Regions from separate parts of the Actinomadura sp. NTSP31 genome, predicted to be linked through region 3. Evidence: riboswitches for the same ligand, from Rfam matches in the RefSeq annotation. Region 3 holds a riboswitch; each other region holds the start of a gene.

Region 1 (7,205 bases), on a different contig from region 3:
TCATCTGGGTGGAAACGATCACCTTGCCCACAGGACCTCCCTCAGGGTCGCCGTCCGTGCCGTCCCGTGTTGAGACCGGCGGGACCGGGCGAACTCATCGGTGATCCGCGGGTGGTGTCAGAGGGGGCGGACGGCGTCGGCCTGGGGGCCGCGGTCGCCCTGGGTGATCTCGAACTCGACGCGCCCGCCCTGTTCGAGGACGCGGTAACCGTCCATCTGGATCGCCGAGTGGTGGACGAAGACGTCACGGCCTCCGTCGACCGCGATGAAGCCGTAGCCCTTGTCGGCGTTGAACCACTTGACCGTGCCCTGCGCCATTCGCCAGCCCGCCGCTCGACCGTTCCCCGGCCCCGCCCCTGCCATCGCGGGACCGCGGATCATCCGCGTCTCCGCGGCGCTGCGCCGCGGGCGGGGTCGACTCGGCGTGATCGGAGTCGACCCTACCCGGCGGCCGCGACGGTGCCCGGAGGCGAAGGGCGGTTCGCCGGTGGCGGTCAGCCGCCGGCGACGGCGGGGATGATCGAGATCTGGGCGCCCGCGGGCGTCGCGGTGTCCAGGCCGTCGGCGAACCGGACGTCCTCGTCGCCCACGTAGACGTTGACGAACCGGCGGATCTTGCCGGCGTCGTCGAGGATGCGGGCCGAGATGCCGGTGTAGCTGGCCTCCAGGTCGGCGACCACGGCGCGCAGGGTGTCGCCCTCGGCCTTCACTTCCGCCTCGCCGCCGGTGTAGGTCCGCAGGATCGTCGGGATGCGGACGGACACGCTGCTCATGTGCTGGCTCCTTCTCGTTCTCAGGCGAGGCCGGCGGCGCGGAACGCCTCCAGCGTCGGGGCGATGTTCGCGCTCGGCTTGGCGACGGGGGCGACGGCGTCCAGCGTCTTCAGGCCGTCACCGGAGTTGATGATCACGGTCTCGGCGGACGGGTCGAGCGCGCCGGAGTCGACGAGCTTGCGCAGGCAGCCGACGGTGACGCCGCCAGCGGTCTCGCCGAAGATGCCCTCGGTGCGGGCGAGGAGGCGGATGCCCTCGACGACCTCGGCGTCGGTGACGTCCTCGACGGCGCCGCCGGTGCGGCGCGTCACGTCGAGCACGTAGGGGCCGTCGGCGGGGTTGCCGATCGCCAGGGACTTGGCGATGGTGTCGGGCTTGACCGGCCGGACGACGTCGTGGCCCGCCTTGAACGCGGCGGAGACGGGGTCGCAGCCGGCGGCCTGCGCGCCGAACACGCGGTACGGCTTGTCCTCGACCAGGCCGAGCTTGATCAGCTCCTGGAACGCCTTGTCGATCTTGGTGAGCTGGGAGCCGGACGCGACCGGGACCACGATCTGGTCGGGCAGCCGCCAGCCGAGCTGCTCGGCGATCTCGTAGCCGAGCGTCTTGGAGCCCTCGGCGTAGTACGGGCGGACGTTGACGTTGACGAACGCCCAGTCCTCCTGCTCGCCCGCGATCTCGGACGCGAGCCGGTTCACGTCGTCGTAGTTGCCGTCCACGGTGACGAACGTCCCGCCGTACACGGCCGTCGTGATGATCTTCTGCGACTCGAGGTTCGACGGCACGAACACCGCGCTGCGGATCCCGGCGCGGGCCGCGGCGGCGGCGACCGCGTTGGCGAGGTTGCCGGTGGACGGGCAGGCCAGCACCTTGAAGCCGAGTTCGCGGGCGGCGGCGAGCGCGACCGCGACGACGCGGTCCTTGAACGAGTGGGTCGGGTTGCCGCTGTCGTCCTTCACCCACAGGCGCTGCAGGCCGAGGCTCTCGGCGAGGTTGTCGGCGCGGACGAGCCGGGTCAGGCCGGGCTCGGTGTTGGGGGTGTCGGCGACGGTCGACGGCACGGGCAGCAGCCCGCGGTAGCGCCAGATGTTGCGGGGGCCGGACTCGATGCCGGCCCGGGTGATCCCGCCGAAGTCGTAGGCGATCTCCAGCGGGCCGAAACATTCTTCGCACGCGTAGAACGGGCCGAGATCGCGCTGGGAGCCGCATTCGCGGCAGACGAGGGCGGTAGCGGGTCCGAGGTCTGTGGCAGACGTGAGTGCCATGAGGGCGAGGCCTTTCTCCCCATCTTTCCTGCGCCACCTTGGTCGCAGGCCGGAGTTGGCACCATCTCCCGGCCGGCCTCGCAGGATCGCGAGCGCGCGTCAGCCGGGTGGTTGCCGGGGCTTCGCAGGGCCGGTCCCTCCACCCCTCTGGATGAGCGGTATTCAGTTGTGGTCGAGCCGTTTGAACTCGTATGCGAACTTTACATGACGTGACCGGATGGCAGACAGGCGGGTCCGGCCAGTGAGACGTTACCCGGAGGTGGTCTTGATCACGCCGGCTCGCCCGCGGCGTCCGCGGCGGGGGCGCCTCCGGGCCTGCGCTGGGTGGGGTCGAGGAAGACGTGCCGGACGATCGGGACGCGCTCCTTGAGCCGCCGGTCGATCTCGCCGGCGACGTCCTCGGCCTGGTCGGCGCTGATGTCGTCGGAGAAGTTGACCCGGGCGGCGACGAGCAGCTCGTCCGGGCCGAAGTGCATGGTGAGCAGCTCGTCGACGCCGGTCACGCCGGGCGCGGCGGCGATCTCGGCGCGGATCTCGCGCTGCGCGGCGGGGTCGGCGGCGCGGCCGATGATGAGGCCCATGCTGTCGCGGCCGAGCACGAACGCGACGACGACGAGGAGCAGGCCGATCAGGACGGAGGCGAGGCCGTCCCAGAACTGCGACCCGGTGAGCTGCCGAAGGACGAGCCCGGCGGCGGCGAACGCGAGGCCGATCATGGCGGCGGTGTCCTCGAACAGGGCGGCCTTGAAGGTGACGTCGGGTGACCGGCGGACGTGGTCGACGATGTCGCGGCCGTTGTCGCGGGTCTCGCGGCGCGCCTGCGTGAACGCGCGGACCCAGGACGTCCCCTCCAGCAGCGCGCCGAGGCCGAGGACGCCGTAGGCGATCCAGACGTCGCCCTCGGAGCCGCCGTGCCCGGTCATGGCGAGGACGCCCTCGAAGATGGAGAAGCCGCCGCCGGCGACGAAGATGCCGAACGCGGCGAGCAGCGACCAGAAGTAGCGCTCGTTGCCGTAGCCGAACGGGTGGCTGCGGTCGGGCGGGCGGGCGCTGCGGCGCAGCGAGGTCAGCAGGAAGCCCTGGTTGAGGGTGTCGGCGACGGAGTGCGCGCCCTCGGCGAGCATCGCGCTGGATCCGGCCAGCGCTCCGGCGATCAGTTTGGCGATGGCGAGGATCAGGTTCGCCGCCCCGGCGACGAGGACGGTCTTGGTCGTCTCGGACCGGCTCATTCCGCCCGGGTACCCGGTGCAGATCACCGTAATCACGGCGGGATCGGTACAGATGCCTGCCTTTCACGCGTCGCCGAACTCATCCCCCCGGCCACTTTGAAGCACCCCCGTCACAACTGAGACCCTGCCGGTATGAGCCAAGTGGTGGTGGCGTCCAACCGCGGCCCGGTGTCGTTCTCGCTGTCCGACGACGGCGCGCTGACGATGCGGCGCGGCGGCGGCGGCCTCGTGTCGGGCCTCGCCGGCGTGGCGTCCGGGCAGGACGTGCTGTGGGTGTGCGCGAGCCTCGGCGAGGCCGACCGGACGGCGGCGCGGCGCGCACCGGACGGGCGGATCGACCTCGCGGGGCACGACACCGGCGGCGCGGCCGTCCGGATGCTCGACATCCCCGCGGCCACCTTTCACCGGGCGTACAACGCGGTCGCCAACTCGACGCTGTGGTTCGTCCACCACTTGCTGTACGACACCCCGCGCAGCCCGCATTTCGACGCGCGCGCGCGGCGGGACTGGCAGTCCTACGAGGCGTACAACGCGGCGTTCGCCGACGCCCTTGCGCGAGACGCGGCACAGGGCGCGAAGGCGGCGATCCAGGACTACCACCTGTCGCTGGCACCGCGGATGCTCCGCGAACGGCGTCCCGACCTGAAGATCGTGCATTTCTCGCACACGCCGTGGGCGCCGCCGGAGTACTTCCGTCTCCTGCCGGACGACATCGGCGCGCAGATACTGCAAGGCATCCTCGGCGCGGACCACGCGGGGTTCCTCACCGAGCGGTGGGCTTCGGCCTTCCTCGACTGCTGCGAGGCGGTGCTCGGCGCACGCGTCGACCGCGCCGCCCGTACCGTCACATGTGGGGGCCATACGACGCGCGTGGGCGTGCACGGCCTCGGTGTGGACGGGACGGAGCTGCGTCAGCGGGCCGCCCAGCGGGACGTGGCGGAGCGAGCGCGGGCGCTGCGCGAGCAGGTCGGCGACCGGCAGCTCATCGTCCGCATCGACCGGACCGAATTGTCCAAGAACATCGTGCGCGGGCTGGCCGCCTACCGGGAGATGCTCGTCAACCATCCGGAGTGGCGCGGACGGGTGGTGCACCTCGCGTTCGCCTATCCGTCGCGCTACGACCTGCCCGAGTACCGCGAGTACACGGCGGCCGTGCAACGGATGGCCAAGCAGATCACCGAGGAGTTCGGCACCGCGACGTGGGAGCCGCTCATCCTCCAGGTGAACGACGACTATCCGCGGTCGCTCGCCGCCTATGGGCTGGCGGACGTGCTGCTGGTGAACCCGATCCGCGACGGGATGAACCTCGTCGCGAAGGAGGGGCCCGTCCTGTCGGAGCGGGGCTGCGCGCTGGTGCTGTCCCGCGAGGCGGGCGCGGCGGCGGAACTGTCGGAGGACGCTCTTATGGTGAACCCGTTCGACGTGTCCCAGACCGCGGAGACGCTGCACCAGGCGCTGCTGATGCCGCGCGACGAGCGGGCCGAGCGCTGCGCCCGGCTCGCCTCCGCCGCGACCGCCCTCCCGCCCGGGCGCTGGTTCGCCGACCAGCTCGCCGCGCTCGACTGACCCGCCGCTCGACTGACCCGCTACTCGGGTGCGTCCGGGCCGCCCGGCTAGTCCGGCCGCCCCTGCCGGGACGCGGCCGGAACGGCGGCGGCCGGGGCGAGGCGGCAGTCGACGGGGTTCGGCTCGTGCCGGCGCTGCCAGCGCTCGCGCAGGTCGGCCTTGCGGTGCGCCATGCGGCGGTGCGCGGCGGTCCGGGCGAAGCGGGCGAGCCGGGCGGTGGTCGGCTTGGGCAGCCCGCTGGGCTCGTAGCCGTACTCGGCGAGCCGGTCGCCGAACGCGGCCTCGGCGAGGCTGATCTCCCAGGCGGCCAGCCGCTGCGCCCAGGCTCCGACGCGGGTGGCGGTGACGGCGTCGCAGGTGAGGCCGTGCCACCGCTTCTGCGGCGGGACGGTCTGCTGCGCGAGGGCCTGCGGGGCCGCCATGGCCGGGTGGTAGTCCTCGCCGAGGAACTCGCAGAGCCGGGGCAGCTCGTCGGCGGGGTCGGCGACGAGCCGCTCGTACTGCAGTTCGTAGAAGGAGTCGGGGCCGAGGCGCGCGGCGAGCCGCCGGCCGGTGTCGATCGCCTCGCGCCACACGGAGATGGCGTGGTTGACGTCCTGGTCGTACCAGGGCATCTCCTTGAGGGAGGCGACGCAGTCCCGGCCGTCGCGGACGAGGTGGACGAACTGGGCGTCCGGGAACATCCGCAGCAGCGCGCCGGCGTAGCGGATGTAGCTCGGCCGCTTGTCGCCCCAGCGCGCCTTGCCGTGCAGCCGGGCGTAGGCGCGGAAGACGGCGCCGAGGGCGGAGCCGAGGGTGGGCGGCCCCGCGACGATCTCCTCGGTGATCTCGCGGGCGTCCAGGCCGAGGTCGCGGAACCGGGTGGCCGGCCGTGCGGTCAGCCAGTCGGCGAGCGCGCGCCTGTTCTCGCTGTCCGCGAGGTCACCGAACTGTGCCCGCGCCGTATAGGCGGGCAGCACGAACCGCGTCTCGGTGGGGATCGCGATGCGGGGATGCGCGTGCAGCATGAGCCGCAGCAGCGTCGTCCCTGAGCGCGGGCAGCCGAAGACGAAGATCGGTCGTTCGGACGGGGTGTCGAGGCCGGATGACATGCACCGCATGCTGGCGGAGGCGCCGCCGCCGGATCCGGCGACTGAACGCACGGTTGCCGCGCGATTACCGATGCTTGACGGGCGCCGGCCTGCGCGGGTTCCGGCGGCGGGGCGGCGGGAGGGTCAGGTGTAGGACTCTCCGAGCGTCTCGCGGAACTGCTTGCGGGCCTCGTGGATGCGCGACTTCACCGTGCCGAGCGGGAGCTTCAGCTGCTCGGCGATCTCCGCGTACTCCAGCTGCGAGACGTCCCGGAGCACGAGCGCCTGGATGAGGTCCGGCTTGCGGGCCTCCAGGTCCTCCATGGCGTCCAGGATGTCGACGCGGGAACCGGCGATGACGCTGGTCCGGTGCGGGTCGGGGCGCTGCTGCGGCAGCTCGCCGGCCTGCTCGACCGACCGGCGCTTCAGCGACCGGTAGGTGGAGCGGGCGGAGTTCGCCACCACGACGTGCAGCCACGTGCTGAACCGCGACCGGCCCTCGAACCGGTGGATGTTCCGCGCGACCTGCAGCAACGCGTCCTGGCACGCCTCCTCGGCGTCCTGCCGGCAGGGCAGGAACCGGGCGGTGTGCCGCAGCACGTCCGGTTCGATCTTGCGCAGCAGATCGTTGAGGGCGGCCTGATCGCCCTGGGCGGCCTTGACCGCCAGCTCTTCGGTCCGCTCATCGAATGCCATGCCGCGCCTCAATGCTCGTTCGCACACTCACCCCGTTTGTTGGGCATGATACGGGAGTGTCCTTCCCACCTACTGTCGGCCGTTACCGAATCGATCGCGTCCTGGGTTCCGGGGCGTTCGCCTCCGTGTGGCTGGGGCACGACGACGCGCTGGCCTCACAGGTCGCGATAAAAGTGCTGTCCGGAAGCCTCCTCGACGACCTCGACGTGCGCAACCGCTTCCTGGAGGAGGCGCGGATCCTGCGCCGCGCCGACTCCGAGCGGCTCGTGCGGGTGCACGACATCGGCGAGCTCCCCGACGGACGACCCTACTTCGTGATGTCCTACGCCGACCGCGGAACGCTCGCGGACCGGATGCGCGAACGGCCACTTCCGGTCAGCGAGGCCGTCGCGATGGCGGAGGAGATCGCCTACGGCGTCGAGGTGATCAACACGCTGGGCGTGATCCACCGCGACCTCAAGCCGTCGAACGTGCTCTTCCAGTCGACGCCGGACGGCGGCGAGAAGCTGCTGATCGCCGACCTCGGGCTGGCCAAGGCGCTGGCGCACGCGTCGGGGGCGTTCACGCTGCCGGTCGGCACCCCCGGGTACATGTCGCCCGAGCAGG
Region 2 (7,205 bases), on a different contig from region 3:
GGTCAGCAGCGGCGACAGCACGATGACGAACAGCAGCGTGCGCAGCAGGCCCGGCCGCCGCCGCGCGAGGGTGTACGCCGCCGGGTAGGCGAGCACGACGCACAGCACGGTGACCAGTACCGCGGTGAAAAGCGTGCGGACGAGCGCCTCGTAGAAGAACGGCTCGGTGAACACGCGGACGTACTGGTGGACGGTGTAGCCCGGCCGCGCCGCGTTGTTCTCGTCCACCGGGCGGAAGCTGAGCTGCAGGAGCCGGACCAGCGGCGCGACGAACAGCGCGAGGAGGAAGACCAGCAGGGGCGCCGCGTACGCCGCGCCGCGCCGGCGCGTCCGCCGCTTCCCGGGCGAAGTGTGGGCCATCGCTACCGCCCCGCCCTCAGATCAAGGACGATGAGGTCGGCGGGGTCCCAGCTGGCGGTGACGGCCGTTCCGGCGCCCGGCGGGTCGGCGCCGCCCGCCCCGGTGTCGGCGACGCGCACGGTGAGCGCCAGGCCGCCCGCCGTCCGCACCTCGACCTGCCAGGCGTCACCGGTGAACGAGCGGTAGGCGACGGTCCCGGTCAGACCGGTCACCGGGGTCGCGGCGCGCGCCCCGTTCGGACCGGCCGCCGCATCAGCCTGCGTGCCGGTGACGGGCGCCAGGCGGATCCGCTCGGGCCGGATGGCCACGACCACCTCCCGCCCGGATTCCGCGTCCGGCAGGCCGAGCGGGACCGCGACGCCTCCGACGTCCAGCGCACGGTCCGGGCGGACCGTCCCCTCCAGCACGTTGGCGGCGCCTATGAACTGCGCCACGAAGCGGCTCGCCGGCCGCCGGTACACCTCGTCGGGCGTGCCGAGCTGCTCCAGCCTGCCGCCGTTGAGCACCGCGATGCGGTCCGACAGCGACAGCGCCTCCTCCTGATCGTGCGTGACGAAGACCATGGTGGTGCCGACGCTCTGCTGGATCTTGCGCAGCTCGACGCGCATCTCCCGGCGCAGCTTGGCGTCGAGGTTGGACAGCGGCTCGTCCAGGAGCAGCACTGCCGGACGGGTGGCCAGGGCGCGGGCGATCGCCACCCGCTGCTGCTGGCCGCCCGAAAGCGCCCGGGGGCGCCGGTCGGCGAACTCCTCCAGGCCGACCAGGCGCAGCGCATCGGCCACCCGCTCCGCGCGCTCCCGCTTGGGCACCCGGTGGACGCGCAGCCCGTAGGCGACGTTGCTCGCCACGGACAGGTGCGGGAACAGCGCGTAGTTCTGGAAGACCATGCCGAGCCCCCGCCGGTGCGGAGGCAGGGCGGTGATGTCGTCGCCGTCGACCAGGACGCGGCCGCTGTCGGGCGCCACGAACCCGGCGATGGCGTTCAGCAGCGTGGTCTTGCCGCAGCCGCTCGGCCCGAGGATCGACAGGAACTCGCCGCGCCGCACCGACAGCCGGTCCAGGTCCAGGACGGGCTGGCCGTCGTAGCCGACGGCCAGATCCTCGATCTCCACGTGCCCCGCTGCGGGCCGCCCGGCTTCGACGTGCCCGGCGGCCGGTCCGCCGGCCGCGGCCGCGCCGCTCAGCGGAAGATCTCGTTCCACCGCTGCTGCCATTCGTTGAGCTTCGGCGTGGCGACGTCGTAGTCGACCCAGTGGAACGTCCGGTAGACGTCCGTGCCGTACTTGATCTTCGCCTTGAAGGCGGGACTGTAGTCGATCTTGCTGTTGGAGCCGGCGTACCAGTTCCCCTCGGCGAAGGGCTTCTGGTACGTGGCGTTCGCGATGTACCCGAGGAACTTGTAGGCCAGGTCGTTGTTCTTGCTGCCCGAGGCCAGGAAGTAGCTGCTCAGTGCGCCGACCGCGCCGGACTTCGGATAGGTGAAGCCGACCTTGCCCCCGGCCTGCGCCATCGCGAAGGCCCGCCCGTCCCAGTACGGGACCGCCCACGCCTCGCCGTTCTGGATGGCGCTCTGCACCGCCGTCGCGTTCGCCGGGTAGGACGACACACAGCCCTTCAGCTGCTCCAGCTGCTTGAACGCCCTGTCGACGTCCGCGGGGTCGGAGAGCTTCCCGCCCTGGCCGGTCACCAGGGCGCTGAAGAACTCCAGTCCCGGGTTGTAGGTCAGCGGCGGCAGCGCCACGTGCCCGCACAGGTCCTTGCCGAAGATGTCCTGCCAGTCGACCGGCGCCTGCTTGACCTTGTCGGTGCGGTAGAGCAGCCCGGTCGAGCCGATGGTCAGCGGGACGCCGTAGCTCTTCCCCGCCACCGTGGTCTTCTCGATCTCCACCGGGTCGAGGTCGCTCCAGTTGCTCACCTTCGCCGTCTCCAGCGGCTGGACCAGCTTGCCCGCCACGGCCGGACGGGCCGCGTCAGGGGTCAGCACCACCAGGTCGAACGGCGGGTTCTTGCCGCCGGCGGCGCGCAGCTTGGTGAGCCACTCGGCGTTGGCGCCCGGGACGAGGTTCACCTTGGCGCCGGTGTCCCGCTCGAACGGCTCGACGAAGGACTTCTTGAACAAGTCCTCCCACGGTCCGGAGAAGACCGTGACCGTCAGCTCCTTGCCGCCCTTGCCCGAACCGCCGGTGTCGGCGGTGTCCACCCCGCACGCCGCGGCCGCCAGCAGCGCCACCGCGCCGATGACGGCGAACGCCGATCGCCTTCCCACGTCTCACTCCTCCATGTCCGAGCCGGCACAGCGATGGGCCTCCGTCGCGCGCACGTCACCGTTCCCGAGGTCTCGGGGAACGCGGCCCTGCGAACCCGCGCTTGTCGTCGCATGTCCGGCGGACGACCGTGTCCTCACCCGGAGCACCCCACCGCGGTCGGAGGGTTGCCGCCCAGCAAGCCGGGGCTTGGCGCTGGAACTCGTGACGGCAGGAACATACCATATAAAAACGGTCTGAATACCCTGATTACGGATGACCGAAGCTCCGGAGGGCAGGGCATCCTGCCGGTCGCGGATGCGGACGCGTGTGATGGTGCGGCGATCAGCTCAACTCGGCTTCGACCGCGCGGCCGATCGCGAGCAAGGGCCGGTCGTCGAACGGCCGGCCTTCGAGGCAGGTCCCGCTGCGCCGCTGGCGGAGGGCCTGCCGGCACCGTGAGCAAGGGGAAGGCCGGCCGCGGTTCCTGGGCCCGCGGCCAACTGGATGATCGGTAAGGCCCGGATCATTCTGCGCCTGGAGGCGCGACGCTGGGCCGATCGGGGTCAGCGGCAACTGGAAGGACGCCGATCCCGACGCCGAGGGCGCGCTGGGCGTGCACGGCGCCAGGCGGGAACGCCATGCTCGGCCCGACCGGCATCGACGCGGTGATGTCCGCCAGTGCGTCGCGCAGGTAGGCGCCGCTGAACCGGAACGTGTCATGAACGCGGGCGCGCCGGACTCGAGGGCGGCGAGGTGGACGTCCATTCACCGCTCCACTGTGTTTTTCGTGCTCAGGCTGATCTTTGTATCCAATTATCGAGGAATGGTCGACAGGCCGGTTGATACAGGTATTGTGACTTCAGCCCTGAGCATAAATGAGCGACGCGGAGCGGAGTGTCGTATCGTGTCCGACTCGGCCGTGACGGCGCACCTTCGACCATCGCGGCGCTCTTCGCTACGCGCGACACAGGATTCTGCGGCGACAGCGACGAGATCGCCTTCTCGCCGAGGGGCGCACCCAGACAAAGGCCTGTAGTGTCAATTGGTTCGAGGATGAGTACTGAGCCCTACGCCCGGCATGGATCTGCGAGGTCACGGGTTCGAACCCAGTATTACCCACGTCAAGTTTCCGCAGGTCAAAGCACGTTTCGTGGTTGACCTCAGCGGTTCTCTGTTGATTTCTTCGTAGGTTCGGGAGCCAATCGGGGGGCCGCTTCGGGTCTCCCGAAGAAGTCACTCAAGCCCCCTCGGCGCCGATGTGGCCGCCGATTCACTGTCCGTTGCGGTGCATCTGTTCCGCCTTGCGCCAGCCTTCTCGGCAGGCGGCCAGGAAGGCCGATCTGCCCGCGGGGAACTTGCCGCCGCCTTCAACACCCTTGGTGTAGGACTTCTCGCAGAAGTTGGGCTGGGGGTTGTCGCCCATGGTGTAGCGCATGCCCGCGGCCAGTTGCGCCATCGTCGTGTACGTGTACTTCTTGCCGTCCGGGTCGATCATCACGATCTGCTTGCTGTTCGGGAGCTTGGGTTCGGTGGTAGTCGGCGCTGGGGTCCCGGGAGCGCTCGTTGTCGGGGTGGTCTGTACCGGCGCAGGCGTCGTCGTGGTCGCTGTCGTGGTCGCCGTCGTGGGCGGGGCGGAGGACTTGCCGGCCGCCGCGGTCTTGTCGTCGCCGTTGCACGCGACGGCGCCGACGAGGACCAGGCCGCCGAGGACGAGGTGGATCGCGATCTTCTTTGGCACGGAGGCCTCCGGAGGCAGGGGGTGTTGCGGACGGAGATTAACAGAACACGCGGCGGCACAACGATCAGGGACGATACGGCCGACGGTCCGGCTTCGCGGGTGATGACGCAGGTCGCTCCTCCACCCGTCGGCCCAGCCCGGGTCGCTTCGACCGCAAACAGCACGTTGGCCGTCTTGTACTGCCCGCAGGCCGGCCTCGGATCGTGGAGGGAAGACGAAGTTCAGGTCGTCGAAAACCACCGGGCCCTCAGTGAGCCCTTTTTCAGCAGCGGGGCGGTGACTGCTGATCGCATGATGGTCGCGGGCGGAACGAGCGAACGCCAAGCTCAAGTCATGGCGAATCCTGCGGAAGCTGCGCTGCTGCCCCTATCGCGCCGGTCACGTCGCCGAGGCCGTCCACGCCCTGCAACTCCGCGAGACCACATCACGCTGAAAGGACTCAGTGTCGGTCGGTTCGAGAGGGCTGCTGAGCGCTGCTTCTGTCGTCAGTGGCTTGTGCGCCGGTCCTTGGGGGAGTGGCCCGCGGCGGCTGTCGCGTTGTCGGCGGTCAGGCGGTATACAGCGCGTTCGAGGACGGGCAGGATCTCGGTGATGTCGAGTTCACCGGCGGCGAAAGAGCCCACGACGGAGTGGCCCAGGTGGGTGAGGACGAGCGCGATGTCCTCCGCGTACTGCGGGTCGAGTTTCTGGAGCATCGCCCTTGCGACGGGCTCGATCGCCCACCAGGCCTGGCGGCGGAGCCGTTCCCCGCTGGGGCCCGCCTGCGCCCGCTGGTAGACCTCCAGCATCCGCGGGTTGCGCTCCCATGGTTCGAAGACATGCCGGAACACCCGCATGAGGCCTTCGTACAGGGACTCGCCGGGAACGGTCGGGATCAGCTCGGCGCACACGTTGGCCGCCATCCACCGTTCCACGGCCGTCACGATCAGCTCGTCCCGCGTGGGGAAGAACTTGTAGATCGTCGCCAGGGAGACCTTGGCGCGCCGGGCCACCTCCCGCAGATGGACGGCCTGGTAACCGCCGTCCTTCAGCAGTTCGAGCACGGCGTCCACGATCGCGTCATGCGTGTGGTTCTGGACCTTTCGCTCCGCCTGCGCCGTCACCGATCACACCTATCTCCGCGCCCACCACGAGAGTAACCTGGTTACTCAGTAACGAGGTTACTCACCCTCGGCCGGTAGTCCGGGCACCGCGCCCACGAGGAGACGCCATGGCTACTTATGTGCTGGTCCACGGCGGCGGTCACGGCGGATGGTGCTATCAGCCGGTCGCCCGGTTGCTGAGGGCCGCCGGCCATGAGGTCTACACGCCGACGATGACCGGGCTGGCCGAACGCTTGCATCTGTTGGGCCCGCACGTTGACCTGGACCTGCACATTCAGGACATCGCTGCCGTACTTCACTACGAGGACCTGCGCGAGGTGATCCTGGTCGGTCACAGCTACGGCGGCATGGTGATCACCGGTGCCGCCGACCGGGCGGCCGACCGCGTCGGCCGCCTGGTCTACCTCGATGCCGCCACACCGGTGAACGGCCAGTCGCTGCACGACGTCGCCGGACCGGTCATCGACGCCGCCCGCCCGTTCGGGCAGGTCGTCGACGGCATCGAGCTCGTCCTGACGCCCGCCCCCGGTGCCGGTGCCTTCTATGGGGTGAGCGACCCCGACGTGCTCGCCTGGATGGACGCCCGGTTGACCGCACACCCCTGGAAGTGCTTTGAACAGCCACTCGAGCTCACCAACGAGGACGCGCTGTGGGCGATTCCCCAGTACCACATCGTCTGCACCTCCACCCTGGCCACCCGTGCCCCGGACCTCATCGAAAAGGCGCGCTCGGAAGGCCGGCTATGGGACGTCGACACCGGGCACGATCTCATGATCACCGAACCCCGGGCGGTTGCCGACGCTCTTCTGGAAGTGGCGGCCAGTTAGCACGAACAGGCTCATTGTCGGGGTTGGTGTTATGTCGGGATGACCCGCTCGTCTCCATGTCGGCTGAATCCGGAGGGGCTGTAGTACCGCGTGATGTTTCCGGCCTTGTCCACTTCGTGGCGGTAATGGCGCATGAATTCCCAGAGCATCGGTGTCTCCTCCGGGATGTTGTTGTGGGACCGGTACAGGTTCTTGGTCACCTTGACGACCGGTGCTGGAAATCCCGGCTTGCGCCACGTCCAGGTCCGAAAGCGGTTGTGCCAGCCGCTGGGCCGCCCCTCGCGGCGGTCGACATCGTCCAGTGCGAGCCCGTTGACCCCGAGGTGGTAGGCGGCCCAGGCGTCGAGGTCGTTCTGGATGTCGTCCCAGAGGTCGCCCTTGAGGAATGCCAGGTCGCCGTAGCCGTATGCCAGGTAGGTGGGTATCGGCTGTCTGGCCGCCGGGTATGCGGTCCCCTCGAAGGTGATGGTCCCCGACTTGTCGGGGGCGGGGGCGAACGAGGTCGAGGCGACGGCCGCGAAATACTCCGGTTTGGCGGCCGCGAAGAACTGGGTGACCCCGCTTCCGGCGGACTGCCCGGTGCAGTAGAACCGGGTGGGATCGACGTCGTACTTCCTCGTCACGAGTTCACGCAGCTGACGGAAGAACACGTCGGAGTTCTTGTGGCTCACTGAGATCGCGGAGCTGCTGTACTGCTCGCAGGCCACCACGAGAACGCAGCCTTCCTTCTGGGCGACCCGCCACCACTGGGCGGAGTCGAAGAACACCTTGTCGGTCTGGGTGTTCCCTGGCCAGACGAAGACCACGGGTGCCCGGCGGTTCCAGAGCCGGCGTGCGGATTCCGGCACGTAGACGAGGAATTCGCGGAGTTGGCCCTCGACGGTCATGGTCTGGACCTCGACGCCGAGCCGGTCGTAGTCGGCGCGCCGCA
Region 3 (7,205 bases):
TTGTCCGGTCTTCGCGCGTCCCCGAGATCTCTTGCGGCACATGAACGAACCCCTGGCGGCGCCGCGAGGCGACCGACACCCTCAGGTCCGGGCGGTACGCCGCAGGGCATATCCCGTCGTATCCATGCTTGACGATTCCCCAGTAGATGTCTTCGGAGACCGCGAGAACGAGCGGTGAACTGCTCGCCCGCAGGCATTTCTTCAGCCTCGGCGCGTCCAGTAATCGACAGGCCAGGTCGATCGCCTCACCGAACGGCCCGTTCTCGTCCCGGTGGATCTCGCCTGCGTGCACGACGGCTCGAAGGCGCATGCACCTGCTCGGCCGCTCCGCCGCCGATATCGACTCGTTGTAGTCGGCCAGCTGCCGGTTGAGGCCCGGAACGAGGCGGGACAGCAGATGGGTCTTCGGTAGTTCGTCGACCGGGTGGAACAGTGCGAGGACGCCGTCTCCGCGGTCCTCGAACGGGTCGCACCACCGGTCCTCGATGCCCGCGGCCGCCATGGCCCGCTTCACCTGGCCGTAGATCTGGCTCCGCAGTTCCTCCTTGATCGGGTTCGTGCGGAGCGCCCCGGTCGAGTTCTCCAGGTCGACGGCCAGAATGCTCCTGTGCACCGGGTTGCCGCTCACCTGGACGCCCCCAAATTCGCTCTGCTGTTAGAACCTCTGGCAATAGTCTGCAACCGGTTCTCTGAGTCGTGCAAGGTGCACAGCGGCATGCATCGCACCCGGATCGCCTCTGTATCCATCTGGCAAGGTTGACGACTTCCAGTGAGACAGAATGATGTCAAAGGTGGGGAACCGCTTTTCCGCGAGGTCTGGTGATCCAGGCGGCGCGAGGTTATCGTTGCCCTGCAACTTGCAGATCGGCGTCCGGGCCGCAGAACCGAAACCGATTCGCTGGGAGGCCGGGGTGGCAGCAGCGCCGACCGTCCGCCGTCGCCGCCTCGGCATCGAGTTGCGGAGGCTGCGGGAGCACCTCGGCCGCACGGTCGAGGAGGTCGCAGATCGGCTCGGCTGGTCTCCGTCGAAACTGAGCCGCATTGAGAACGCCCGGATCGGCGTGCGGGTCTCGGACGTCCGGCTGTTGCTGGAGTTGTACCGCGTGGGGGAGAGGCACAAGGGGGAGGTGCTGGCCCTCGCGCAGGCCGCGACGGAGCACGGCTGGTGGGCCGGGTACCGGGATGTCCTGTCCGGCGAATTCGGTACCTATGTCGCCCTGGAGGACGAGGCGCGCACCGCGCTCACCTTCACCACGTACGCCGTTCCGGGGCTCTTGCAGAGCAAGGATTACGCGCACCGCATATTGAGCAGCGGGAGGGTCATCGCCGTTTCCACTCCGCGCGAGGTCGAGCGCCGGCTGGAACTGCGCATGCGGCGGCAGGAAGTGCTGCACGGCGATGGTTCCCTGACCCTCTCGGCCGTGGTGGACGAGTCCGTCCTGCTGCGCGTCATCGGCGGCCGGGATATCATGCGCCGGCAGATGCTCGATCTGCTCGAACTCGCTGAATTACCGAATGTCCACGTCCACGTGCTTCCCCTGGACGTCGACCGAGAGCCGATATTCGCGGACGACTTCACACTTCTGGATTTCGCACCCGCCTACGACGTCACCTTCCCTGACGTGGTCTACCTGGAGAATCTGTCGACCACGGCGGTGCTTCAGCGCGACGGCGTCACGCACATGTACCGGTTGTGCTGGGAGGCGCTCAGGTCGGTCTCGCTTTCCGCGGACGAGTCGCTGCGGCGGATATCCCGGGCGGCGGAGGAATGGGGTCCGTCCGGCGCCCGGAGCTGCGCCGACGTGTGATCACGACCGCGGATCGGCCTGCTTCGAGAGCCTCGGCAGCGCCTGGAAATCCTGCCGGGAGATGATGAGGACGGGTCCGTCGGTCCCTTGCTTGGAGTCTCGCATGGCGATGCCGCCCGGCGAATGGCGGGCGACCTCTACGCAATACGTCTCCTTGCATCTGCGACTCTTGCGCCATGCCGACGGCTGTGCGTCGGATGTCGGGCCGGTCGCGTCGTCGTCCGCCCATTCGGGCATGCGGGGTCCTTTCCTTCCAACGGGGCCGCAGGTCGCGGGCTGGGGTAGAGAGTAGCGAGGACGCCGTCGACTTCGAGGGGTTTCCTGCAACATTCCCGACATGTTCTCTAACTAGGAAAAAACCGGACAGCCCGGACCAAATGAACGCTTGGTTCGCTTGGTCCTCATGCGCGGGCGACGAATCGGGCGCCCGGGCGGTGCGTCGCCGCCCGAGAATGACCGGCTGGCCATTTTCTGGCTGGGCGCCTAATTCGTGAGAGTCTCAATCGCCCATCGAATGGTCGTCCGTGGAGACGGCCACCACCGCGCGCCGGCTCCTCGTGCGGCTCCCGCACCGAACGAATCGTGTTGACGGCTGGCGGCGGGGCGGGCAGGATGCGGGGGGTTGTGATCATCTAGAGGATCTGAGGGGCCTGGCCCGGGGACGGTCCGGCAACCTGCTTTTGTGGCAAGGTGCCAATGCCAGGAGCGATGAGGAGAGTTCATGGGCGTGCGCCTTGATGTTCCTGTGCTGGCCGGGACGGTCGTCCGGCTGGAGCCGCTGTCGATGGGGCATGTGCCGGAGCTGGCGGAGGCCGCCGAGGAGAACCGGTCGTCGTACGGGTTCACGCTCGTGCCCGGTGCGGCGGACATGGAGTCGTACGTCGCCGGGCAGCTCGCGCGGCCTGGGCTGACGCCGTTCGCGCAGGTCAGGGTCGCGGACGGGAAAGCGGTGGGGCATACGGGGCTGTGGGATCCGCGGACGTGGCCCGGCACGGAGCGGTTGAGCGCGATCGAGATCGGGTGGACGTGGCTGGCGGCGTCCGCGCAGGGCACCGGCATCAACGTCGAGGCGAAGAAGCTCCTGTTCACCTACGCGTTCGAGACGCTGGGCGTGGTGCGCGTCGACCTCAAGACCGATGCGCGGAACGAGCGGTCGCGGCGGGCGATCGAACGGCTCGGCGTGCATTTCGAGGGCGTCCTGCGGAGCTGGTCGCCGTCGTGGGCACCGGACGAGGAGGGCACGCTGCGTGATTCGGCGATGTTCTCGGTGGTCGAGCCGGAATGGCCGTCGGTGAAGACGGCCATGACGAATCGTCTGGCGGAGACCGTCGGGCGGTGACGGTGAGGGAACTTCCCGGGTGCGCGCCGGTGCTGGGCGGGGCGCTCGTGCGGCTGGAGCCGCTGTCGATGGGGCATGTGCCGGAGTTGGCGGAGGCCGCCGAGGAGGGACGGGCGGCGTACGGGTTCACTCCGGTGCCTTCCGCGGCCGGGATGGAGTCGTACGTCGCCGGCAAGCTCGACCGCTCTGAGCTGATGCCGTTTGCGCAGGTCAGGGTGATGGATGGGAAGGCGGTCGGGCACACCGCGCTGTTGCATCCGCGGCCGTGGCCCGGCCGGGACCGGCTGTGCGCGGTCGAGATCGGGTGGACGTGGCTGGCGGCGTCCGCGCAGGGCACCGGCATCAACGCCGAGGCCAAGAGGCTCCTGTTCGGCTATGCCTTCGAGACGCTGGGCGTGGCACGCGTGGAGCTCAAGACGGATGCGCGCAACGAGCGGTCGCGGCGGGCCATCGAGCGGCTCGGCGTGCATTTCGAGGGGGTGCTGCGCAGCTACTCGGAGTCGTGGGTGCCCGGCGAGGAGGACGAGCTGCGGGACACGGCCATCTTCTCGGTGATCGCCGACGAATGGCCGTCCGTGAAGACGACCATGACGAACGTCTTGGCAGGGGCCGTCCAGCCCTGACGGCACCCAGCGGCCCTATTGCTGGGTCAGCGAGTCCAGTAGTTCACGGCCGTGCTGCCATGAGCCCAGGCTGCTGGCGGAGTTGATGTGTCCGCACGCGCCCGCCAGGTGCCATCGCGCCTCCCATCGCGCCGCGAAGCCGGCGGCTGCCTCGGGGGTGCAGTACGGGTCGTCGGTGCTGCCCACCACCAGGGCCGGGCACGGCAGCGGCTGCGACGACACGTCGGTGAACGTTGCGGCCGCCTGGTGGGGGAACGCCGGCCCGTCCGGGTCGGGGGGCGCGACCAGGAACGCGGCGCCTGGCGGGCTTGAGGGATTCCTGTTCAGCCAGGTGGACGCCGCCCAGCAGCCCAGGCTGTGGGCTACCAGCACGACGCGGCGGTCCCGCCGGGAAGCCTCGTCGTACGCCTCCTGTACGGCACCGACCCAGTCGTCCAGGTCGGGGGCGGACCAGGAGGCAGGGGAGATCCGCACCGCCGAGGTGTCCCACTGCCGCTCCCACAGGGTCTGCCAGTGCTGCTCGTCCGACCCGTCGATGCCCGGGATGATGATGTATGCGGTCACTGCCCACCACCGTTTCACTCGTCGCTCCCTGCGATCATGGGTGCGCTCGACGCAGATTCTGATGGATGCATCAGGGCGGTGGTGGCAGCGCAAGTGATCTCAAAGAAGATGGTGCGGACGACAATGGAATCACTCGACCGGATTGACCGGGACATCCTCGCCCTGCTCCAGACCGACGGCCGGCTGACCGGCGCGGAGGTCGGGCGCCGTGTCGGACTCTCGCAACCCGCGGCCAGCGCGCGCATCCAGCGGCTGGAGAAGAGCGGTGTCATCACCGGCTACCGGGCCCTGGTCGACCCGGAAGCCCTCGGACTGAACATCCACGCGGTCGTCCGGCTGCGCACCACGCACGCCCGGCTCGCACCCGCCTTGGACTTCGCCTCCCGGACTTCCGAGATCACCTCCACCCTCAGGGTCACCGGGGAGGACTGCCTCATCTTCGACGTCCACTGCCCGCAGGCAGGACGGCTCGAAGAAGTCGTCGACGCACTCGCCCGGTACGGCCCGGTCACCACGTCCCTCGTGCTTCGCGCCTATCCGCGGAAGCCGCTGACCGACGCCACGCCGTCAACGTCATGACCCGTGGCAAGCACTAGAGCTCGAACCAGACGGCGTGGCCCTGGCCGCGTGGCTCCGTGCCCCAGGCCTTCGCGATGGACGCGACGATCCGCAGGCCGCGGCCGGTGACGTCCAGCTCGGCCGCCTCGGCGACGTGCGGGACGGTCACCGCCCGCCCGTCATCGATGACCGCGATCCGGACGGCCCGCGCCGAGTAGGCCACCTCCACCCGGATCTGCCCGTCCCGCCCCGACTCGGTGTAGCGCAGCGCGTTCGTCAGCAGCTCGCTCATACACAGCGCCGCGTCGTCCAGGCACGGGTGCTCCCGGCCCAGTACGTCGCGCAGCCACCGCCGCGCGTGCCCCACCGCCCGGTCCATCCCCGGCAACAGAAGCGCGTCGAACCTCATGGTCGGCGCAGTCATCGCTCACTCCCTTCGCGTCGTTGTCGCGAAAAGGATGAGCGGGCAGGGACGTGACGAGCGATGCGTTCGCCGGCCTCGGCTCCAGGTCCTCGGGCAACAGTGCCTCAGTCACTTTTGACTCGGGCACTGTTGCCGCCTTGGTTGGAAACCTTCACGGTCACGCAAAGTCAAGGCATGATTACGCCATGGAGAACGCGCAGCGCCCGACCATGCGAAGCCGCAAGCTCGGCCAGCGCCTTCGCGCCATCCGTGAGGACCGAGGGCTCACCCTCCAGAAGGCCGCCCGCCTGCTCAACCGCACCCCGTCCTCGCTCAGCAAGCTCGAAACCGGCAAACGCGGCATCCGCCGCCCCGCCCTGGAGCACATGCTCGACCGCTACGAGATCGTCGACCTTGACGAGCGGCAAGTCCTCTACGACCTCGCCCGAGACTCCGGCAAGAAGGGCTGGTGGCTCCGCTACGAGGGAAAAATCTCCGCCTCGATGTTGGATTACATCTCGATCGAGGCGGAGGCTGTATCCAGCAGGACTTTTCAACTCCACCTAATTCCTGGACTCCTTCAGACTGAAGACTATGCTCGCGCGGTCATCGGCTCCACGATTTCCATGGGCGATCCCCATGACGTCGAGGGGCTCACTGAGCTGCGAATGCGCCGTCAGCAGATTCTCTACCGTGATGCGCCTCTTCGTTTCTGGGCCATCCTCGGCGAGGCGGCGCTCTATCAGCAGTTCGGGGGTGCTGAAGTGATGCGAGGGCAGCTTCGACGCCTGGTAGATGTGGCAGCCTTGCCGAATGTGACCTTACAGGTACTCCCGTTCGCTGCGGGTGCGCACCCTGGTCACAATGGTTCGTTCACTACCTTGGCGACTGAAGATTTGTCTGTTGTTCTTGTTGAGAATCAGACGGCGGGCTGGTATCTAGAAGATCTTGCGGATATCCGCTACCACGACATGGTCTTTGACCATCTGAGGGCGGCCGCGCTTGCGCCATCAGACTCCATAGCGATGATCCAGCGGCTAGTGTCGGCACCATGACCAGCAAGGAGTTTTGGTTCTCCCCTTGGCGGAAGAGCAGCCACAGCGGCGGTGGCGGTTCAGAGTGCGTGGAGGTCGCCGCCGTTTGGCGGAAGAGCAGCCACAGTGGCGGTGAAGGACAGGAGTGCGTCGAGGCCGCTGTGGCCTGGCGCAAGAGCAGTCGCAGTAGTGGCAGCGAGGGGCAGTGTGTTGAGGTGGCGGCGGTAGAGCGCCGGGTGGCGGTGCGGGACTCGAAGGATCCGGACGGGGCGGTGCTGGCCGTCGCGCCGTCCGGGTGGGCGTCCCTCCTCGCCGATGCCAAGGCCGGATCCTTCGACCTCGCTCGCTGACGCGGGTACCGGGGGACGAGTGCGCGAGCATCCGTTCCCCGGACGGTCGGGTGCGGTTCCGGTTGTCAGTTCATCGGGGGCTGCCAGTTCGGGTCGGTGATCGACTTCGGGAGCAGGCTGTCGCGGGGCGCGTTCGTCCATTCGGCGGTCTTGACGATCTCGAAGAACTGGCGGGTGCCGGGGCGCAGGCCCGCGTTCTTGGCGCCGGGGGTCACGATGATGCCCTGGCTGGCGGTGAGCCGTCCGGTCGCGGGGTCGATGAGGAGCTGCCACTCGATCGTGCCGTAGTCGCGGGTGGTCTGCCGCATCGCGACGCCCCGGCCCGGGTTTCCGGCGGCGTCCGTGCCGTTGATGGTCCTGACGTCGCGGAGTCCGGCGAGCATCCGGTAGGTCGCGATCCGCACCCGGTCGGTGACGACGCGGTCGACCAGCAGGATGGGGGCGGCCGTGAACAGGTAGAGGTCCGGGTCGCGCAACGGCGTGTGGTCGAACTTGGTCGCGTAGTTCAGGATCCACGCGCGCAGCC
Region 4 (7,205 bases), on a different contig from region 3:
CACGCGGCCGTCCTCCTCCTGGGTCGGCCAGGCGGGCCGCGTCCGGCCGGCGAGGACGCCGTCGACGGCGTCGTCGGCGACGGGCACCACGAGCTCGCTGCCCGCGAGGACGCGGAAGTAGCCCTCCTGGTCCCCGGCCCGTACGGTCTCCTCCAGTCGGCGTTCCAGCTCCGACGTGGGTCGCCACGCGTCGGCCACCGCCGCCACCCCCTGTTTCGTCCGTGCTCGTCCCCGACCCGCCGGGTCCCGGTGGGAGTTCCGGCGGGAAGTAGCGCGACTGCCTACGCTACAGGGGCGAACAGGACCAAAGGCTATAAACGTCTGTGCTTGCGGGCGATTCCGCAGGTCAGCGCCTTGCCGACCCCGCCAGTCGCGCCAGCGCGGCGCACAGCCGGTCGATGTGCTCCTCGGTGCTGCCGATCCCGAAGCTCGCGCGGACGGCCGCCCCCTCGCCGCAGCCCGCGCCGCCCTCCCCGTCCAGCAGGTGCCGGACGAGCGGGTGCGCGCAGAACTTGCCGTCCCGCACGCCGATGCCGTGCTCCCCGGACAGCGTAAGCGCCACGTCCCGCGCGTTCCAGCCGGTCACGGTGAAAGACACGATCCCGACGCGCGGCGACCGGTCGCCCCACAGGGTGAGCTCGCGGACGTGGGGGAGCGCGGCGAGGCCGGCGCGCAGCCGGGCGAGGAGCCGTTCCTCGCGGGCGGCGAGCGCGTCCCAGCCGGCGGCGGTGAGCGCGTCGCAGGCGGCGGCGAGCGCGATGACGCCGAGGACGTTCGGGGTGCCGGCCTCGTGCCGCTGCTCGGCGGACGGCGCCCACCGGACGGTCTCGGCGACGGACGCGCTCGCGCCGCCGCCCTTGAGGTAGGGCTCGGCGGCGCGCAGCCAGTCGGCGCGTCCGGCCAGCACGCCGGCGCCGAACGGCGCGTACAGCTTGTGCCCGGAGAACGCGACGTAGTCCAGGCCGAGCGCGGTCATGTCGAGGGGGCGGTGCGGGACGAGCTGCGCGGCGTCCACCGCGATGCGGGCGCCGTGCCGCCGGGCGACCTGCGCCAGCTCGCGGATCGGCCACAGCTCGCCGGTGACGTTGGACGCGGCGGTGACGACGAGCAGCCGGGCCCCGGCCGGCGTCGCGGCGAGCGCGCGGTCGGCGGCGTCGATCGCCTCGGCGGGCGTGGCGGGCACGGGCAGCCGCACGGCGCGCCGCCACGGCAGCAGCGACGCGTGGTGCTCGGACTCGAACACCACGACGCTCGTCCCGGACGGGACGGCGTGCGCGAGCAGGTTCATCGCGTCGGTGGTGTTGCGGGTGAACACGACCGCGTCGCGCCGCCACGCGCCGAGGAACGTCCGGACGGTCTCGCGCGCGTCCTCGTACGCCTGGGTGGTGACCTGCGAGGCGTAACCGGCGCCGCGGTGCACGCTGCTGTAGTAGGGCAGCGCGCGGGTGACGGCCTCGTGCACCGCCTCGAGACAGGGCGCGCTGGCGGCGTAGTCGAGGTTGGCGTACGGGACGCGGCGGCCGTCGTCCAGCGGGACGGGCGCGTCCGCGCCGATGATCCGGGGGACGCGAACTTCCGGCCCGGTGCCGGACGTCTCAGGACTCGTGAACGGGGAGCGGGACGGTGCGGGGGCGAGCGTGGGCATGCCGGTTCCTTCCGGGGTCAGGGACCCCGGGGACGCGCCCGCGGGATCCGCGCTTGCCGGAACGCGGTGCCGCGTCCGGCCTGGTCCTCACCCGGGGCACCCCATCGCGGACGAAGGGTTGCCGGCCAGCGAGCCGGGGCTTGGCGCTGGCGCTCATGACCTAGTGCGGAAGTATATGCGGAGCCGGTGGCAGATCAAGCGGGAGGGTGCGATGCGGTACGGGGCGGTTCGGGCGCTGGCCGGGGGCGTGGTGATGCTCGGCGTGTCCGGCCTGCTGGGCGCGTGCGGTGCGCTGGGGGGCGACTCCGGTCAGGTCTGCACCGACACGAAGAAGGCGTTCCAGCAGTACGTCACCCAGGTCAGGAGCGTGCCGGCGGCGGAGCCGGCGCAGTGGGGGCAGGCGACGCAGCGGCTCGCGACCCGGCTCGACGGGCTGGCGAGGGAGACCGATGACGGGGCGCTGAAGAAGGCGCTGAAGGACGAGGCGGGCCGGCTGCGCACCGCCGCCGCGAGCGTGCACACCGGGGACGCCGCGCAGCTCAGCGCCGTGCTGGACGGCACGCCCGCGCGCATCGGAAAGGCGTGCGACTAGCGGGCGTCCGGACGGAAGGCCGCAGGCCCGGCGGTTCCACCGCCGGGCCTGCGCTGCGACGCGGCGCTAATTGAACATCTGGCCGCCGCTGCCATCGTCGCCGCCGCCACCGCCGTCATTGCCGCCGCCGTCGTTCCCGCCACCACCGTCGTTTCCGCCGCCGTCGTTCCCGCCGCCTCCGCCGTTGCCGCCGCCGTCACCGCCGCCGGGCAGCGACGGGATGATGGTCGGCAGGCCGCCGGTGGGCGGCGTCGACCCGCCCGGCTCGTCCGTCCCGCCGGACGGGCGGTGCGTCGGGCCCTGCGTGGACGGCGGCTCGGTGCTCTGGCCGCCGCCGGTGGGCGGGCCGTCCCAGCCGCTGCCGGGGGTCTCGGACGGCGACCCGAACGACTCGGGGTCGTAGCCCTTGATGTCGACCGCGTCGGTCATGTACGACCGCCACATCTGGGTGGGCAGCTGCCCGCCGTACGCCCCGTACCCGGGGATGTTCAGCGCCTTGTTGTCCTCGCGGAACATCGCCACGGTGGTCGCCATCTGCGGGATGAACCCGTTGAACCAGATCGCGCGGCCCTCGTCGGTGGTGCCGGTCTTGCCGGCGACGTCGCGGCCGTCGGGCAGCTGCGCGCCGGTGCCGGTGCCGCCCTGGACGACCTGCTGCATCGCGTACGTGGCGTCCCGCGCGACCTGCGTGCCGAACGCCCGCCGGCCCTTCTCGGCGAACTTGCGGGTCTGGCCCTCGTTGTCGGTGACCGACTTCACCACGAACGGCTGGCGGAACTGGCCCTCGTCGGCGAACGCCGCGTACACGCCGGCCTGCTGGACCGGGTGCAGCGACACGATGCCGAGCGGGAACGACGTCGCGGACCGCTGCGCGGACGTCATCTGCGACGACGAGACGCCGAGCTTCTCGGCCATGCCGGCGATCCTGTCGTTGCCGATGTCCTGGCCGAGGTTCACGTACGCGGTGTTGACCGAGTGCTCGGTCGCGGTGACGAGGTTGATGTTCCCGAAGTTCTCGCCGCTGTCGTTCTCGATGCGGTGGCCGCCGAAGTACTGCGGGGAGCTGCCGTCATAGGTGTCGGACAGGCTCTTGCCGTCCTCCAGCGCGGCGGCCAGCGCGATCGGCTTGAAGCCCGACCCGACCTGCGCGGTGTCGTAGAACGCGCTGCTCGCGGCCTCGGTCAGGTAGTTGCGGCCGCCGTAGAACGCCAGCACCTGCCCGGTGTTCGGGTCGACCGACACCAGCCCGGTGCGGATCTTCTTGCTCATCCCGGCGGGGGCGGCGGCGTCGACGGCCCGCTTCGCCGCGTCCATCAGCCGCTTGTCGAACGTCGTGGTGATCTTCAGGCCGCTGCGGTTGATCTCGTCCTCGGTGTAGCCGCGCCGCTCCTCCAGCTCCTTCTTGGCCAGGTTGACCATGTAGCCCTTCTGGCCCTTGAGGACGTCGGTGATCTTCTCCTTGCCGGGCAGCGGGAACGTCATCGCGGCGGCGTCGGCGGACGACAGCGCCCCGTCGCGGACCATGTTGTTCACGACCGCGCGCCAGCGCTGCTCGGCGTACACGCGGTGCTGGCCGGTCGGGTCGGAGAAGTTGCTCGGCTGCTGGATCGCGGCGGCCAGGTAGGCGGACTCGGCGGGGGTGAGGTCCTTGACGTCCTTGTTGTAGTAGGCGTGCGCGGCCGCCTGCACCCCGTAGGCGTCGCGGCCGAAGTAGATGGTGTTGAGGTACTGCTCCAGGATCCAGTCCTTGGACTTCTCCCGGCCCACCTTCAGGGAGACCATGATCTCCTTGAGCTTGCGGGTGACCGAGCGCTCCTTGCCGATGCCGCCGTAGTAGTTGCGGACCATCTGCTGGGTGATCGTGGAGCCGCCCTGAAGCTGCTCGCCGGTCGCGGTGGACCAGAACGCCCGCGCGGTGCCCTGCACCGAGACGCCCGGGTCCTTGTAGAAGCTGCGGTTCTCGGCCGCGATGACCGCGTCCCGGGTGCTCTTCGGGATCTGGTCGAACTTCACCGCGTCCCGGTTCATCCCGGTCTTGGCGATCAGCGTCTTGCCGTCGGCGTAGTAGAACGCGGGGCCCTGCGCGAGCGCCTGCTGCTGCGGGGAGGGGACCGGCGTGAAGACGTAGGCGATCGCGAACGCGGCGACGAAGAACCCGAGGATGCCGAGCAGCGTGAACAGGATCCGGCGCAGGTAGCGGGCGCGCCGGCTGCGCGGCTTCTTCGGCCCCTTGCCGCCGCCGGCGCCTCCGCCACCGCCGGAGCCGCCGCCGGGGCCGCGCCCCGGTGGCCCCCCTTGCCTGGTCGAAGCAGCCGGCATGGTCTTGGTATCTCCCGCCGCCGAGTCGCTCACACCAGCGCCGGCGGAGCCGCCCGGAACGTCCCGCGCGGCGCGGGGGGTATCGGGGGACGCGCCCTTTTCGACCGCCGGGGATTGGGCGTCGGCGGCCGGGGATTGCGCGCCGGCGGCCGGGGATTGCGCCTCCGTGGCGCCCGCGATGCCCCCCGCATCCGCCTTGCCGTCGTTCTGAGATATGTCGTCGTTCAGGGCTGATTTCGGGTCTGGGGCGATTTCTCCGGTGTCCACGGTGAGCGTCGCCGCCCGGGTCGCGGGGGCCTCCGCCGGCCCGCCCTCCCGGCCGGGCTCGCGGTCGCCGGCCTGGTCACGGGCCTGGTCGCCGGCCTGGGCGGCCCCGTCCGCCGGGTCGTGGCGCGGTGCGGCGGCGTCCCCCGCGGCCGCCGCGGCGGCCTTCGGGGGATCCTGCCCGAGATCACGTGCCATGCCCGGTGTGCCGTCTTCCTGACCTTTTTCCCTGCTGCTCACAAGCCCCCCGTGATTATTGCGTTACCGACGATACCTGAGGGGATCCATGCGATGGGCCGCCCAATGCGCATCCTTGGCTTCCCAATAGGAGGACGGCCGCCGGGCCCTCCGGGTTGACGTGACGGATGTCGCAGCGCCTCCCCGAACGCCCGCGCACAGTTTCCTGAGAGCCTCCTGAACGCCGAGCGGCGGGGACCCAGGACCGGGTGCCCGCCGCTCGTCTCCGCCTCGCGCCGTCATGCGGCGCGCGGGCTCACTTGCGCGCCTTGGCGAGGATGTCCACCACGAACACCAGGGTGTCGGTGCCCTTGATCCCGGCCTGCGAGTTGCCGTTCTTGCCGTAGCCCTCGGCCGGCGGCAGGACCAGCATCACCCGGCTGCCGACCTTCACGCCGGTCAGGCCCTTGTCGAAACCGGGGACGGTGGCGCCGGTGCCGATCGGGAACAGCGCCGGCTGGGCGTTCTTCCAGCTGGAGTCGAAGACCTTGCCGCCCTTCCAGATCTGCCCCTGGTAGTTGACGACGGCGGCGTCGCCCTTGGCCAGCGCCGGGCCGGTGCCCTGGACGAGCGTCTTGGCCTGCAGCTTGGACGGCGCGTCCACCTTCGGGATCGTCACCTTGGGCGCCTTGCCGGCGCCCTGGTCCTCGACCTTGGGCAGGTTCTTGTCGTCCAGCTTCTGCGGGGCGCCCTGCGGGCCGGCGTTCTTCTTCCCGACCGCGGCGACGTCCACGACGAACACCACCGAGTCGTTCTTGCCGAGGCCGAGCTGCGAGCCCTGGTCGCCGAAGCCCATCGACGGCGGGACCTCGACCAGCACCCGGCTGCCGGCCGTCTTGCCGACGAGGCCCTTGTCCAGCCCCTTGACGCCGCTCTTGCCGACGGTGAGCGCCTGCGGCCCGGACGACCCGCTCTGCGACTGCTGCTCGTACGACGAGCCGATCTTCTTGCTGGTGCTCTTCTTCTTGGAGTCGTCGTCGTCGGTCTTCTTCGCCCACTGGTAGAAGGAGTACTGGACGAACATCGTGTCGCCCTCGGCGATCGCGGGCCCGCTCCCCTTGATCACGGTGCGCGTCTTGAGCGACTTGGCCGGCGCGAGCTTCGCCGGGATCTTCACCTTGGACTCGGACCCGAACTTGCCGGACACCTCGATCTTCGGGCCGGGGCGGGTCACGTAGTAGGTGACGCCGCCCGCGATGGCCAGCACGGCCACCACGATCCCGGCGATCGTCGCGATCCGCCGCTTGCGGGCCTGTGCCGCGGTCAGCCCGGACGGCCGGTTCAGCCCGCTGCCGCGTCCGGCGCTGATCCCGTGCGGGGTGAACTCCGGGCTGCGGATGTTCTTGGCGTTAGGGATCTTCGCCTTGACCGCCGGCTTGTCATCCTCGGCCATGGTTCCTCACTCGCTCCGGGGTCGACGACATCACGAAAGTGACCACCCTTCCAGCACCGGCCTAAGAACAGCGTGAAAACCGCGCAAAGGAGGCCGACCCGCAATCTACCGGTCACTCCTCGTGGAAGAGCGCTCCTGGCAGGGGGACCGCCCTCGGCGGGCGGTCTCGATGGGACACAGTGACTCGTCAGGATACTGCCGCGGGGGCGCGGGCGAGCAAACGCCGCTTCCGGCCGCCGGGCAGGTCGTCCTGCTCCAGGACCGTGAAGGCGCCGTCGAGCAGCGACGCGGGCTCGCCTTCGCCGACGCACCAGTCGGCGGGGAGCGTGCCATGGCCGTCCCGCGCCCGCGCGGTGAGCGCCTCCCAGGCCAGCAGCCCGCCCGGGGCGACGGCCGCAGCGGCCCGCCCGAACACGGCCCGGTCCCAGAAACCGGTGCACAGGACGAGCGCGTAGCGGGCCGGTCCGGGACGCCACGCTCCGAGATCCTCCTGGACCAGCGTGATCAGGCCGTCCAGCCCGCGGCGGCGGGCCTCCGCGCCGAGCCGGCCGAGCGCCACCTCGGAGACGTCCACGGCCGTCACGCGCCGTCCCGCCCGCGCGGCCAGCAGCGCCGACCCCGACGTCCCGCACGCCAGATCCAGGACGGGCCCGTCCGGCAGCGCCTCTCCCGGCGTCGCCTCCAAGGCCCGCACGGCCAGCGGATGCGGTGCGAACGACGGCTCCGGTGCGCTCTCGTACTTGGCGTTCCACCGG

The links. Region 3 has a riboswitch for S-adenosylmethionine ahead of ACA514_RS12480 (GNAT family N-acetyltransferase). Riboswitches for the same ligand answer to the same signal wherever they lie in the genome.
Region 1: another riboswitch for S-adenosylmethionine. It lies ahead of thrC (threonine synthase); the one in region 3 lies ahead of ACA514_RS12480 (GNAT family N-acetyltransferase).
Region 2: another riboswitch for S-adenosylmethionine. It lies ahead of ACA514_RS00330 (PotD/PotF family extracellular solute-binding protein); the one in region 3 lies ahead of ACA514_RS12480 (GNAT family N-acetyltransferase).
Region 4: another riboswitch for S-adenosylmethionine. It lies ahead of ACA514_RS21665 (aminotransferase class V-fold PLP-dependent enzyme); the one in region 3 lies ahead of ACA514_RS12480 (GNAT family N-acetyltransferase).

Annotation. Positions count from the first base shown of each region.
Region 1 is NZ_JBGNUT010000008.1:312,427-319,631, reverse strand. It holds gene ACA514_RS16870 (dihydrofolate reductase family protein) at 1-31, opposite strand, end outside; gene ACA514_RS16865 (cold-shock protein) at 118-318, opposite strand; gene ACA514_RS16860 (MoaD/ThiS family protein) at 495-773, opposite strand; gene thrC (threonine synthase) at 794-2,038, opposite strand; SAM riboswitch class I at 2,055-2,196, opposite strand; gene ACA514_RS16850 (cation diffusion facilitator family transporter) at 2,308-3,267, opposite strand; gene ACA514_RS16845 (trehalose-6-phosphate synthase) at 3,400-4,833, shown strand; gene ACA514_RS16840 (sulfotransferase) at 4,881-5,924, opposite strand; gene ACA514_RS16835 (RNA polymerase sigma factor) at 6,048-6,599, opposite strand; gene ACA514_RS16830 (serine/threonine-protein kinase) at 6,725-7,205, shown strand, end outside.
Region 2 is NZ_JBGNUT010000001.1:83,418-90,622, reverse strand. It holds gene ACA514_RS00340 (ABC transporter permease) at 1-360, opposite strand, end outside; gene ACA514_RS00335 (ABC transporter ATP-binding protein) at 363-1,574, opposite strand; gene ACA514_RS00330 (PotD/PotF family extracellular solute-binding protein) at 1,541-2,626, opposite strand; SAM riboswitch class IV at 2,719-2,834, opposite strand; gene ACA514_RS00325 (hypothetical protein) at 3,877-4,344, opposite strand; partial or broken gene ACA514_RS00320 (IS5/IS1182 family transposase) at 4,652-4,777, shown strand; gene ACA514_RS00315 (TetR family transcriptional regulator) at 4,830-5,447, opposite strand; gene ACA514_RS00310 (alpha/beta fold hydrolase) at 5,555-6,274, shown strand; gene ACA514_RS00305 (hypothetical protein) at 6,304-7,205, opposite strand, start outside.
Region 3 is NZ_JBGNUT010000006.1:133,173-140,377, forward strand. It holds gene ACA514_RS12465 (hypothetical protein) at 1-613, opposite strand, end outside; gene ACA514_RS12470 (Scr1 family TA system antitoxin-like transcriptional regulator) at 858-1,808, shown strand; gene ACA514_RS12475 (DUF397 domain-containing protein) at 1,809-2,045, opposite strand; SAM riboswitch class I at 2,434-2,523, shown strand; gene ACA514_RS12480 (GNAT family N-acetyltransferase) at 2,530-3,147, shown strand; gene ACA514_RS12485 (GNAT family N-acetyltransferase) at 3,144-3,770, shown strand; gene ACA514_RS12490 (RBBP9/YdeN family alpha/beta hydrolase) at 3,786-4,334, opposite strand; gene ACA514_RS12495 (Lrp/AsnC family transcriptional regulator) at 4,371-4,913, shown strand; gene ACA514_RS12500 (ATP-binding protein) at 4,927-5,316, opposite strand; gene ACA514_RS12505 (helix-turn-helix domain-containing protein) at 5,502-6,350, shown strand; gene ACA514_RS12510 (DUF397 domain-containing protein) at 6,347-6,679, shown strand; gene ACA514_RS12515 (hypothetical protein) at 6,745-7,205, opposite strand, start outside.
Region 4 is NZ_JBGNUT010000012.1:147,473-154,677, reverse strand. It holds gene ACA514_RS21670 (SseB family protein) at 1-198, opposite strand, end outside; gene ACA514_RS21665 (aminotransferase class V-fold PLP-dependent enzyme) at 347-1,645, opposite strand; SAM riboswitch class IV at 1,690-1,806, opposite strand; gene ACA514_RS21660 (hypothetical protein) at 1,857-2,237, shown strand; gene ACA514_RS21655 (transglycosylase domain-containing protein) at 2,304-5,018, opposite strand; gene ACA514_RS21650 (FKBP-type peptidyl-prolyl cis-trans isomerase) at 5,314-6,450, opposite strand; gene ACA514_RS21645 (class I SAM-dependent DNA methyltransferase) at 6,638-7,205, opposite strand, start outside.